Regions from separate parts of the Rhodococcus sp. OK302 genome, predicted to be linked through region 1. Evidence: riboswitches for the same ligand, from Rfam matches in the RefSeq annotation. Region 1 holds a riboswitch; each other region holds the start of a gene.

Evidence for each region. Region 1 has a riboswitch for S-adenosylmethionine ahead of BDB13_RS13030 (bifunctional o-acetylhomoserine/o-acetylserine sulfhydrylase). Riboswitches for the same ligand answer to the same signal wherever they lie in the genome.
Region 2: it holds a riboswitch for S-adenosylmethionine, as region 1 does, so the genes downstream of both, BDB13_RS02500 (hypothetical protein) here and BDB13_RS13030 (bifunctional o-acetylhomoserine/o-acetylserine sulfhydrylase) in region 1, are expected to answer to the same signal.
Region 3: it holds a riboswitch for S-adenosylmethionine, as region 1 does, so the genes downstream of both, BDB13_RS10445 (amino acid ABC transporter permease) here and BDB13_RS13030 (bifunctional o-acetylhomoserine/o-acetylserine sulfhydrylase) in region 1, are expected to answer to the same signal.
Region 4: it holds a riboswitch for S-adenosylmethionine, as region 1 does, so the genes downstream of both, BDB13_RS06700 (aminotransferase class V-fold PLP-dependent enzyme) here and BDB13_RS13030 (bifunctional o-acetylhomoserine/o-acetylserine sulfhydrylase) in region 1, are expected to answer to the same signal.

The regions. Positions count from the first base shown of each region.
Region 1 covers NZ_NPJZ01000001.1:2,846,352-2,848,515, reverse strand. The annotation lists gene BDB13_RS13035 (NADP-dependent isocitrate dehydrogenase) at 1-389, opposite strand, end outside; SAM riboswitch class IV at 695-838, shown strand; gene BDB13_RS13030 (bifunctional o-acetylhomoserine/o-acetylserine sulfhydrylase) at 979-2,164, shown strand, end outside.
Region 2 covers NZ_NPJZ01000001.1:557,432-559,595, forward strand. The annotation lists gene BDB13_RS02495 (DUF3293 domain-containing protein) at 1-796, shown strand, start outside; SAM riboswitch class IV at 1,182-1,294, shown strand; gene BDB13_RS02500 (hypothetical protein) at 1,331-2,164, shown strand, end outside.
Region 3 covers NZ_NPJZ01000001.1:2,239,169-2,241,332, reverse strand. The annotation lists gene BDB13_RS10450 (amino acid ABC transporter ATP-binding protein) at 1-231, opposite strand, end outside; gene BDB13_RS10445 (amino acid ABC transporter permease) at 228-1,202, opposite strand; SAM riboswitch class I at 1,375-1,469, opposite strand; gene BDB13_RS10440 (sulfite exporter TauE/SafE family protein) at 1,671-2,164, shown strand, end outside.
Region 4 covers NZ_NPJZ01000001.1:1,479,653-1,481,816, forward strand. The annotation lists gene BDB13_RS06690 (hypothetical protein) at 1-367, opposite strand, end outside; gene BDB13_RS06695 (VOC family protein) at 455-808, shown strand; SAM riboswitch class IV at 954-1,068, shown strand; gene BDB13_RS06700 (aminotransferase class V-fold PLP-dependent enzyme) at 1,122-2,164, shown strand, end outside.

The DNA.
Region 1 (2,164 bases):
ATGATGATCGGCTTGGTCCAGCCCGGGACGAGTCGCGGAACGTTCGAGATGATGATCGGTGCGCGGAAGATCGTGCCGCCGAGAATGTTGCGGATCGTTCCGTTCGGGGAACGCCACATCTTCTTGAGGCCGAATTCTTCGACACGAGCCTCGTCCGGCGTGATGGTGGCGCACTTGACGCCCACGCCGTGCTTCTGGATCGCGTGCGCGGCGTCGATGGTGACCTGGTCATCCGTCTCGTCGCGGTATTCGATCCCGAGGTCGTAGTACTCGAGGTTCACATCGAGGTACGGATGGATCAACTTGTCTTTGATGAACTGCCAGATGATGCGTGTCATCTCGTCGCCGTCGAGTTCGACGACGGTGCCCTCAACCTTAATTTTGGACATGGGTGTTTCGCGTCCTCCTAGGAAGTTTCCCTGGTTACACGGTTGCGGTCACACTTTGTGAGTGGGTCCGCGATCGGTTCGATTATCAAATCTAATCGGTGTGGACTGATCCCGGGAGATGAGTCCCAAACAAGACAAGCGTACTGCTAGCCAGGAAAGTCGCAACCGGCAGCCCCTTCCCTTTGTCTCTACTGACCGGTAACTTTTACCTGCTAGTGGGCTACATCGCTTCGAACCACCACACGTAACGGCACGCACTTCGACCCGCGTCGTGCGCCGCCTTCACTCCCGGTAGAATTCGACTCGGTCATGAGTACCAGCGTCAAGCCCCGGCTCGCTGGACGGCAACCCTCCAACCGCGGTGGGGTGCCCCGGGTGATGACCAGGTCTCCTGAGGTGGGTCTGCGCACGTGCGCATCCACTGCATTTTCAGGCGACAAGCGCGGGTCCGACAGGGACGGACCCCAGACCGGGCCGAGCCCTACGGAGGTTTTTCAGTATGTGTCGCACTTGTAGATAGGCCCCAGCACGGGGCGGCGATCATTCGCCCCCGTCCGACATCTATCCGTCTGACCACTGGAGTACAAAAATGACCGACAACACCGCTGACTGGTCCTTCGAAACCAAACAGGTCCACGCCGGCCAAACCGCAGACACCGCCACCAACGCGCGCGCACTGCCCATCTACCAAACCACCAGCTACGTCTTCGACAACACCGACCACGCAGCAGCCCTCTTCGGCCTCACCGAACCCGGCAACATCTACACCCGCATCATGAACCCCACCCAAGACGCCGTCGAACAACGCATCGCCGCCCTCGAAGGCGGAGTCGCCGCACTCCTCCTCTCCTCCGGCCAAGCCGCCGAAACCCTCGCCATCCTCAACGTCGCCGAAGCCGGCGACCACATCGTCGCCTCCCCCTACCTCTACGGCGGCACCTACAACCTCCTGCACTACACCCTGCGCAAACTCGGCATCGAAACCACCTTCGTCGAAAACCCCGACAACCTCGACCACTGGGCCGACGCCATCCGCCCCAACACCAAAGCATTCTTCGGCGAAACCATCGCCAACCCCAAAAACCACATCCTCGACATCCCCGGCATCAGCGCCGTAGCCCACAACCACGGCCTCCCCCTGATCGTCGACAACACCGTCGCCACCCCCTATCTGCTGCGGCCCTTCGAACACGGCGCCGACATCGTCGTCCACTCCGCCACCAAATACCTCGGCGGACACGGCACCGCCATCGCCGGCGTCATCGTCGACGGCGGCACCTTCGACTGGACCCAAGGCCGACACACCAACTTCACCACCCCCGACCCCAGCTACCACGGCGTCACATTCGCCGACCTCGGCGCACCCGCCTACGCCCTCAAAGCCCGCGTCCAACTACTCCGCGACCTCGGCACCGCCGTCGCCCCGTTCAACGCGTTCCTCATCGCCCAAGGCATCGAAACCCTGTCCCTGCGCATCGAACGCCACGTCGCCAACGCCCAACAAGTCGCCGGCTTCCTCGAAAACCACCCCACCGTCGCGTCCGTCTCCTACGCCGGACTGCCCTCCTCACCGTGGTACGAACGCGGAAAGACCTTGGCCCCCAAGGGCACCGGCGCCATCGTCACCTTCGAGCTGCCCGGCGGCGTCGACGCCGGCAAGAAGTTCGTCAACGCCCTCACCCTGCACAGTCACGTCGCCAACATCGGCGACGTCCGCTCCCTCGTCATCCACCCCGCGTCGACGACGCACTCGCAGCTCACCCCCGAAGAGCAGC
Region 2 (2,164 bases), 2.3 Mb from region 1:
CATCACGATCGATGACCGAACCGAAATGCCCACAGTTCTGTCGATCGATGTGTTCGACGACACCGCCGAGACCTTGATCGAAGCCAAAGTCGATGTCCGGCGTGAAACCCTGCGCACCGCACTCGGACAGATCCTTGACTACGCCCGGCACGTCCCGCACCAACACACAGCTCTCCTGCTACCCGAAGCGCCCACGGTGGACATGACTGCGCTGCTGTACGACCATGGCGTCGACATCATCACCCCAGTCGGCACGGTCGTCGACTCCGACGGAGTGATCACTGCAGTCGACTCGTTCACTATCAACAGAAGTCCACGATCACTGTCCGTCCTCGCTGCCGACGACCAACTCTGGAATGACTATTCGCAGGCCGCTATCGACCTTCACCTCCCCACCGGCACCATACGTATCACCCCGACCGACCCGGTCACGGACGGCGATCCCGGACACAAAATCATCGGTAGCGACATCCTTCCGGACGAACCGCTACACATCTTGGCCGCGTGCCACCCCGGCGAGGATCCCGAAAGTTCGACTGCCATCGCCCGATACCAGCAACTACGGGAACACCTGCACGCACGCGGATACACCATCTGGGATGCTACCGGCGGCAGTGCCGACCTCGAGTACAGCGAGCCGAGCATCGTCGTCTCAGGACTCTCCGACATCGGGGCCATGCAGATCGGAGCCGATTTCGGACAGGTCGCACTGTTTACCCTGACCAGGCACTATTTGACTCTCCAGGCCTGCACAAGCAGCCGCACCACGATTCGTCGCTACGCTCTCACCCGGTAACCGCTCGATTCAGCGCTCGGCCACGGACAGAACAACAATCCCCCCGCGGCTCCTGAATCTCCGGAGCAACTCCAATCCCACCAACAGCGCAAGGTCAACTTGTCGACGTATCAGTGGCGTGCCCAGTTTTTGCGAGGCTGTGTCACCGGAAGTACAAGGGTCACCGACAATGTTGACTCCGGATGTTGGGACGCTGTTGACCCATTTACATCCCCCGTTTGCACCCTTGTACACGTAGACGATGTTTTCTCCACTGTTCATGTCTTGCGCTCTTTCCGGTTTGATCTCTAGCCCTCGAGCATCTGACGACTCCAATCACCTTGCTCATAAACGAATTTCGCGAAAACGCCAAAACATGTCGGCGGTTTGTCATACACTTGAGTAGCTTCACGAGATGCGGTGCCAAGCTCCGACTTGCCGCACACCAACCCCAAGGCGTTTCCGGGGTGGTTCGGATGACGAAGCGGCCCCACCACCCGGTGGCGGCAAGAACGCCCCCGTCCGCGGCGGGCCTAACCGCAGGAGAATCGCCGCGTGAAGATCTACTACAGTCCCGAATACGTCGGCGCCGCCTACGGATTCGACACCACCCGCAAGGCGGCCTGGGTCGCGAATTCACTGACCAGCAGGCCGATCGACGGCGTCGAACTCCTCGCCCCTCCGTCACTGACTTCACACGATCTCGCACTCGTCCACGATGCCGACTACATCGAGGCCGTACAGACCGGCGAGCCGTCGTATCTGGCCGAATCTCAAGGGTTCGACTGGGATCCGGCCCTATGGCCGATGGTGCTTGCCTCCAACGGCGGCGTGCTCGCTGCAGCACGCAGCGCACTCGCCGATGGCATCTCTGGCTCGCTGTCCTCTGGGTTGCACCACGCCAAAGCTGATCGCGGAGACGGATTCTGCACATTCAACGGCCTGGTGATTGCAGCAAAAACTCTCCTCGACGAGGGCGTCGTCAAGTCGGTCCTGATTCTTGATCTCGATGCCCATTGCGGCGGCGGTACCGCGCAACTCATCGACCGTGACCCTCGAATCTGGCACGAGGACGTTTCGGTGGACTCGTTCGATCACTATGAAGGTCATTCAAACTCGGCACTGTGGGATGTCGACCAAGCCGACGAGTATCTGACTACCGTCAAACAAGCCGTGGCACAAGCTGATCGGATTGGCAGCTTTGATCTGTGCTTGTACAACGCGGGAATGGATCCCTATCAGGGATGCGACATCGGCGGATTGGAAGGGATCACTGAAGAAGTGCTCGCGCAACGTGAGCGCATCGTCTTCGACTGGTGCCGTCAGCATGGCCTGCCCATCGCATTTGTCCTTGCCGGCGGCTACATCGGGTCCAGGCTCGACGAAAGC
Region 3 (2,164 bases), 610 kb from region 1:
TCCGATCAGTTCTCCGTCGATGCGCACGGTGCCACGATCGACCTTCTCGAGATGATTGAGAGTGCGCAGCAGTGTGGACTTGCCGGAACCGGACGGCCCGAGGATGACCGTCACCTCGCCCTTGCGGACCAGGAGGTCAACTCCGGCAAGCACTTCCAAGGCGCCGAATGACTTATGGATCCCACGCGCTTCAACGGCATACGCCGCATTGTCGATCAGTTCTGCAGTCATCGCGTAGCACCTCTCGGAATGTCGAGACGCGCATCGCGAATCTCTTCGAACTTGTTGCGCACCTTCTGCAAAGGGGTCAACGGGAGAGCACGTGCCGACCCACGGGCGTAGTGCCTCTCGACGTAGTACTGGCCGATGGACAGCAGTGTGGTGAGAATGATGTACCAGATGGTTGCGACCATCAGCAGTGGAACCACTCGGCCGTTGCGCCCGAAGATGACCTGCACCTGATAGAACAGCTCGGCGATCGCCATGGTCGAGACGATGGACGTGCCCTTGAAAAGTCCGATCACTTCATTGGCAGCGTTGGGAAGTATCGCCCGCATCGCCTGCGGCAGAATGATTTTGAAGAACTGTCGACTGCGAGGTATACCGAGAGAATGGGCCGCTTCGATCTGTCCGTGATCTACCGAGATGATGCCGGATCGGATGATCTCCGCCGAGTACGCAGCCTGGTGTAGTGCCAAACCTATTACTGCTGCAGTGAATCCACCGATTACACCACTGACCTGGAACGTGAAGAACTCCGGGCCGAACGGTATTCCGAGAGAAAGCGTCTGGTAGAGGTACGTGATGTTGAACCAGAAGAGCAACTGCACGATCAGCGGAATCGAGCGGAACGCCCAGATGTAGGTCCAGGCGATCACCTGCAGTACAGGATTCTTCGACAGTCGGCCGAGCGCCAGGAAGACACCGAGGCCGAACCCGAGGAACGTTCCCCACAACGTCAGCTTGATCGTCATCCACAGCGCAGCCAGCACCGATTTCGCGGTGAAGTACTGGGCGAATGTCGGCCAGTCCCAGCCCGGATTGACAACAAGTCCGTGAATGAACTGGGCAAGAAGAACGAGCACGATCGCGCTGATCACCCACCGAAACGGATGCCAGGTTCGAGCGACTACAAGCTCCGAATCCGGGAGTTTCTGTTCGGCTACCGACTCGTCGGGACGGACATCAGTGGGTGCGCTCACTGCGCGCTACCTGGCGGTATGGACATCACAAATAGGCCTTTCGGGAAGGGGGAACGCAACTGCGCGGGGGCGGAAGGTGATCGAGAGTCAGAGACAGTGGCACGAAGCCGTGCGGCACAGGTCGATATGACGCCGACTGTGTGGCGCGTGCGAAGTGGAACCCATGTGATGCCTTCCATCGGTCCTGGCGGTAGCACCCGCTCCCGAAGGTTCGGTGGGTTGCTGCGACGTCGACGAGCCAGGTCTCTCGGTCGCTCTGGATGGTGAGCAAAGACTAGACGCAGAATTCGCCGTCGTCAAATGTTGTATTTCCCTGCGTTGCAAGGGAAATGCAATCGGCCGGGGGTTGAATTCGCACTGATTTCAACACTGTCCGAAGATCAAAACACGGTGTTGACTGGAAGAGCCGAAACTGCGGTACCGAGCCACCGAGCGGTCCCCGATCAGCCCTGCCGTACCGTCTGCAACGTGAGTGGACTCGACGCATTTATCATCCTGCTGGCCGGCGTAGGTGCGGGCGCAATCAACGCCGTCGTGGGAAGCGGAACCCTGATTACCTTCCCGACGCTCGTTGCATTCGGCATGCCTCCGGTAACCGCGACGATGTCCAATGCCGTCGGACTGGTTGCCGGCGGGGTGTCGGGAACCTGGGGATATCGACGCGAACTGTCGGGGCAATGGGATCGACTGCGCTGGCAGATTCCGGCGTCATTTGCGGGCGCTGTTCTGGGATCCTGGCTGCTACTGCATCTCCCCGAGAAACTGTTCGAAACAATCGTTCCGATTTTGCTGATCCTCGCTCTGGCACTGGTTGTTCTGCAGCCACGTATCCAGGCCTGGGCGAAGAAGCGCTCCACTGCCGAAATGGAACTCTCGCCCACACGGCTGATGCTTCTGACCGGCGGAACGTTTGCGGTCGGCATCTACGGCGGGTATTTCACCGCCGCGCAAGGCATTCTTCT
Region 4 (2,164 bases), 1.4 Mb from region 1:
CAATCAGTTCTGCGGCATCTTTCAACCCGAGGCCGTTGTATTGCTCGCGCAGTGCCTTGACTGCCGGGATGCGTGAGTCGGTTGAGGCGATGGCTTTGCGTACGTCTTCGATCGGAATTTCCGACGGGTCGACGGTTGACGTCAGCCGACTGTTTCGCGGGTTGGGCATGTTCTTCCAAGACTGGACCGTCCTGATCGCGAATCCGACAGTCGCGAATACCCAAGCAGAGAGGCGCACCCAATTCCACACGGTGTGTTCCGAGATCACGGCATCAATGGTGGACGGGCCCAGAACTAGCAAGGCGGCCAATGTGACGGTGTGCATCCACCGTTCGGCGCGTCTGCTCTCGTACCATCGCTCCGCCATTATTCGATCGTCGCACGTGAAAGATGCTCGACACCTCGGAACGCACGGACGATGATCAAACGCATTCGCCGTAGACAGGAGAATTGCATGAGAGCGACACGCATAACCGCCAATCTCAGAGTGGATGACATCGAGGCTGCACAAGGTTTCTATACCGACTATCTCGGTTTGAGTACCGAGGAGTTCAATCTGGGGTGGGTGGCTCGGTACACGTCTCCAAGCAACGGGGAACACGTCCAGCTTGTAACGCGCGATGCAACCGCAACCGAAGACTCGGTTATCTCAGTCCACACGGATGACCTCGACGGTGCGTACGAAGAAGCTCGCAAACTCGGCTTCGAGATCGTGCACCCGATAACTACCGAAGAGTGGGGCGTTCGACGGTTCTTCGTTCGAGCACCGGACGGCAACGTCATCAACATCGTGAGCCATCGAGACTGAGGCCACCTCTGATCGGAAAAGTAAGAGTGGCAACGATATTCGGCCGCTTCGAACCTGGCCGGTAGGCGCATTGTCGTGCGGGGGATCCGGATGCGTCAATGCGAAAGGTTGACAAGGTTGGAAGTTCCTGCCATTCTCGTTGCCAGGTCACGAGTACCAGTGTTCAGCCCCGGCTTGCTGGTCGGCAACCCTCCTCCGCGGTGGGGTGCTCCGGGTGACGACCCGGCTGTATCCGAAAACGGATGCGGCAAGCGCGGGCTCTTCCGGGAACATCACCCGAAAAATGAGTCCTTGAACGTGAGGATTGTCTTCGATGACTGCTGTTTTGAGTGCCGAGATCTGTGCCACCGCCCCCATTGCCAAGGTTTCGGGTTCTGACCTGCAGGTTCCCCTCGTGCAGGGCGGCGAGTGTTCGTACGCAAACTTCGACTACGCAGCCAGCGCGCCGGCATTGGCCCAGGTCACGGACCGTATCGCAGAATTGCTCCCCACTTACGCCAGCGTCCACCGCGGCGCCGGATACGCATCGCGGATCTCCACACTGACGTACGAGAACGCACGCGAATCGGTTGCTCGCTTCGTGAACTGCGCCGACGACCAGGTTGTGGTCTTCACTCGCAACACCACTGATTCGCTGAACCTCCTGGCTCAGTCCGTTCCCGGCAGCACCGTTGTTCTCGACATCGAGCATCACGCAAATCTGTTGCCCTGGAACGATGCTCGCGTTGTTACCGCTGCCGATACCGTCGAAGAGACCATCGAGCGTCTCATTGCGGAACTGTGCACCAAGCCTGCTGCACTGCTGGCAATCACGGGCGCATCCAACGTGACCGGCGAGATCCTGCCGATCGCACGCCTGGCTGACATCGCCCACCGCTGCGGCGCGCGCATCCTCGTCGACGCAGCCCAGTTGGCACCCCACCGTCGTATCGATCTGCAGGAATGCGGCGTCGACTACATCGCCTTCTCCGGCCACAAGCTGTATGCACCGTTCGGTGCCGGCGTCCTGGTCGGCCGTCGCGACTGGCTCGATGAGGCAAAGCCTTACCTCGCCGGTGGCGGCGCTGTCCGTGAGGTGACGTTGGAGTCCACCGAGTGGGCCTGCGCTCCCGCCCGCCACGAGGCCGGTTCGCCCAACGTTCTTGGTGCCGGTGCTATTGCAGCTGCGTGCGACGCGTTGACCGCACTCGACTTCGATGTCATCGCCGAACACGAGAAGGCTCTGACCGCGCAGCTCACCGATGGTTTGGCTGCAATCGCGGGCGTCAACTTGCTCCGCCTGTGGGCCGACGCTCCCGACGCCGTCGGAATCGTCACCTTCACGGTCGACGGCTACGAAGCCGGCGAGGTTGCCGC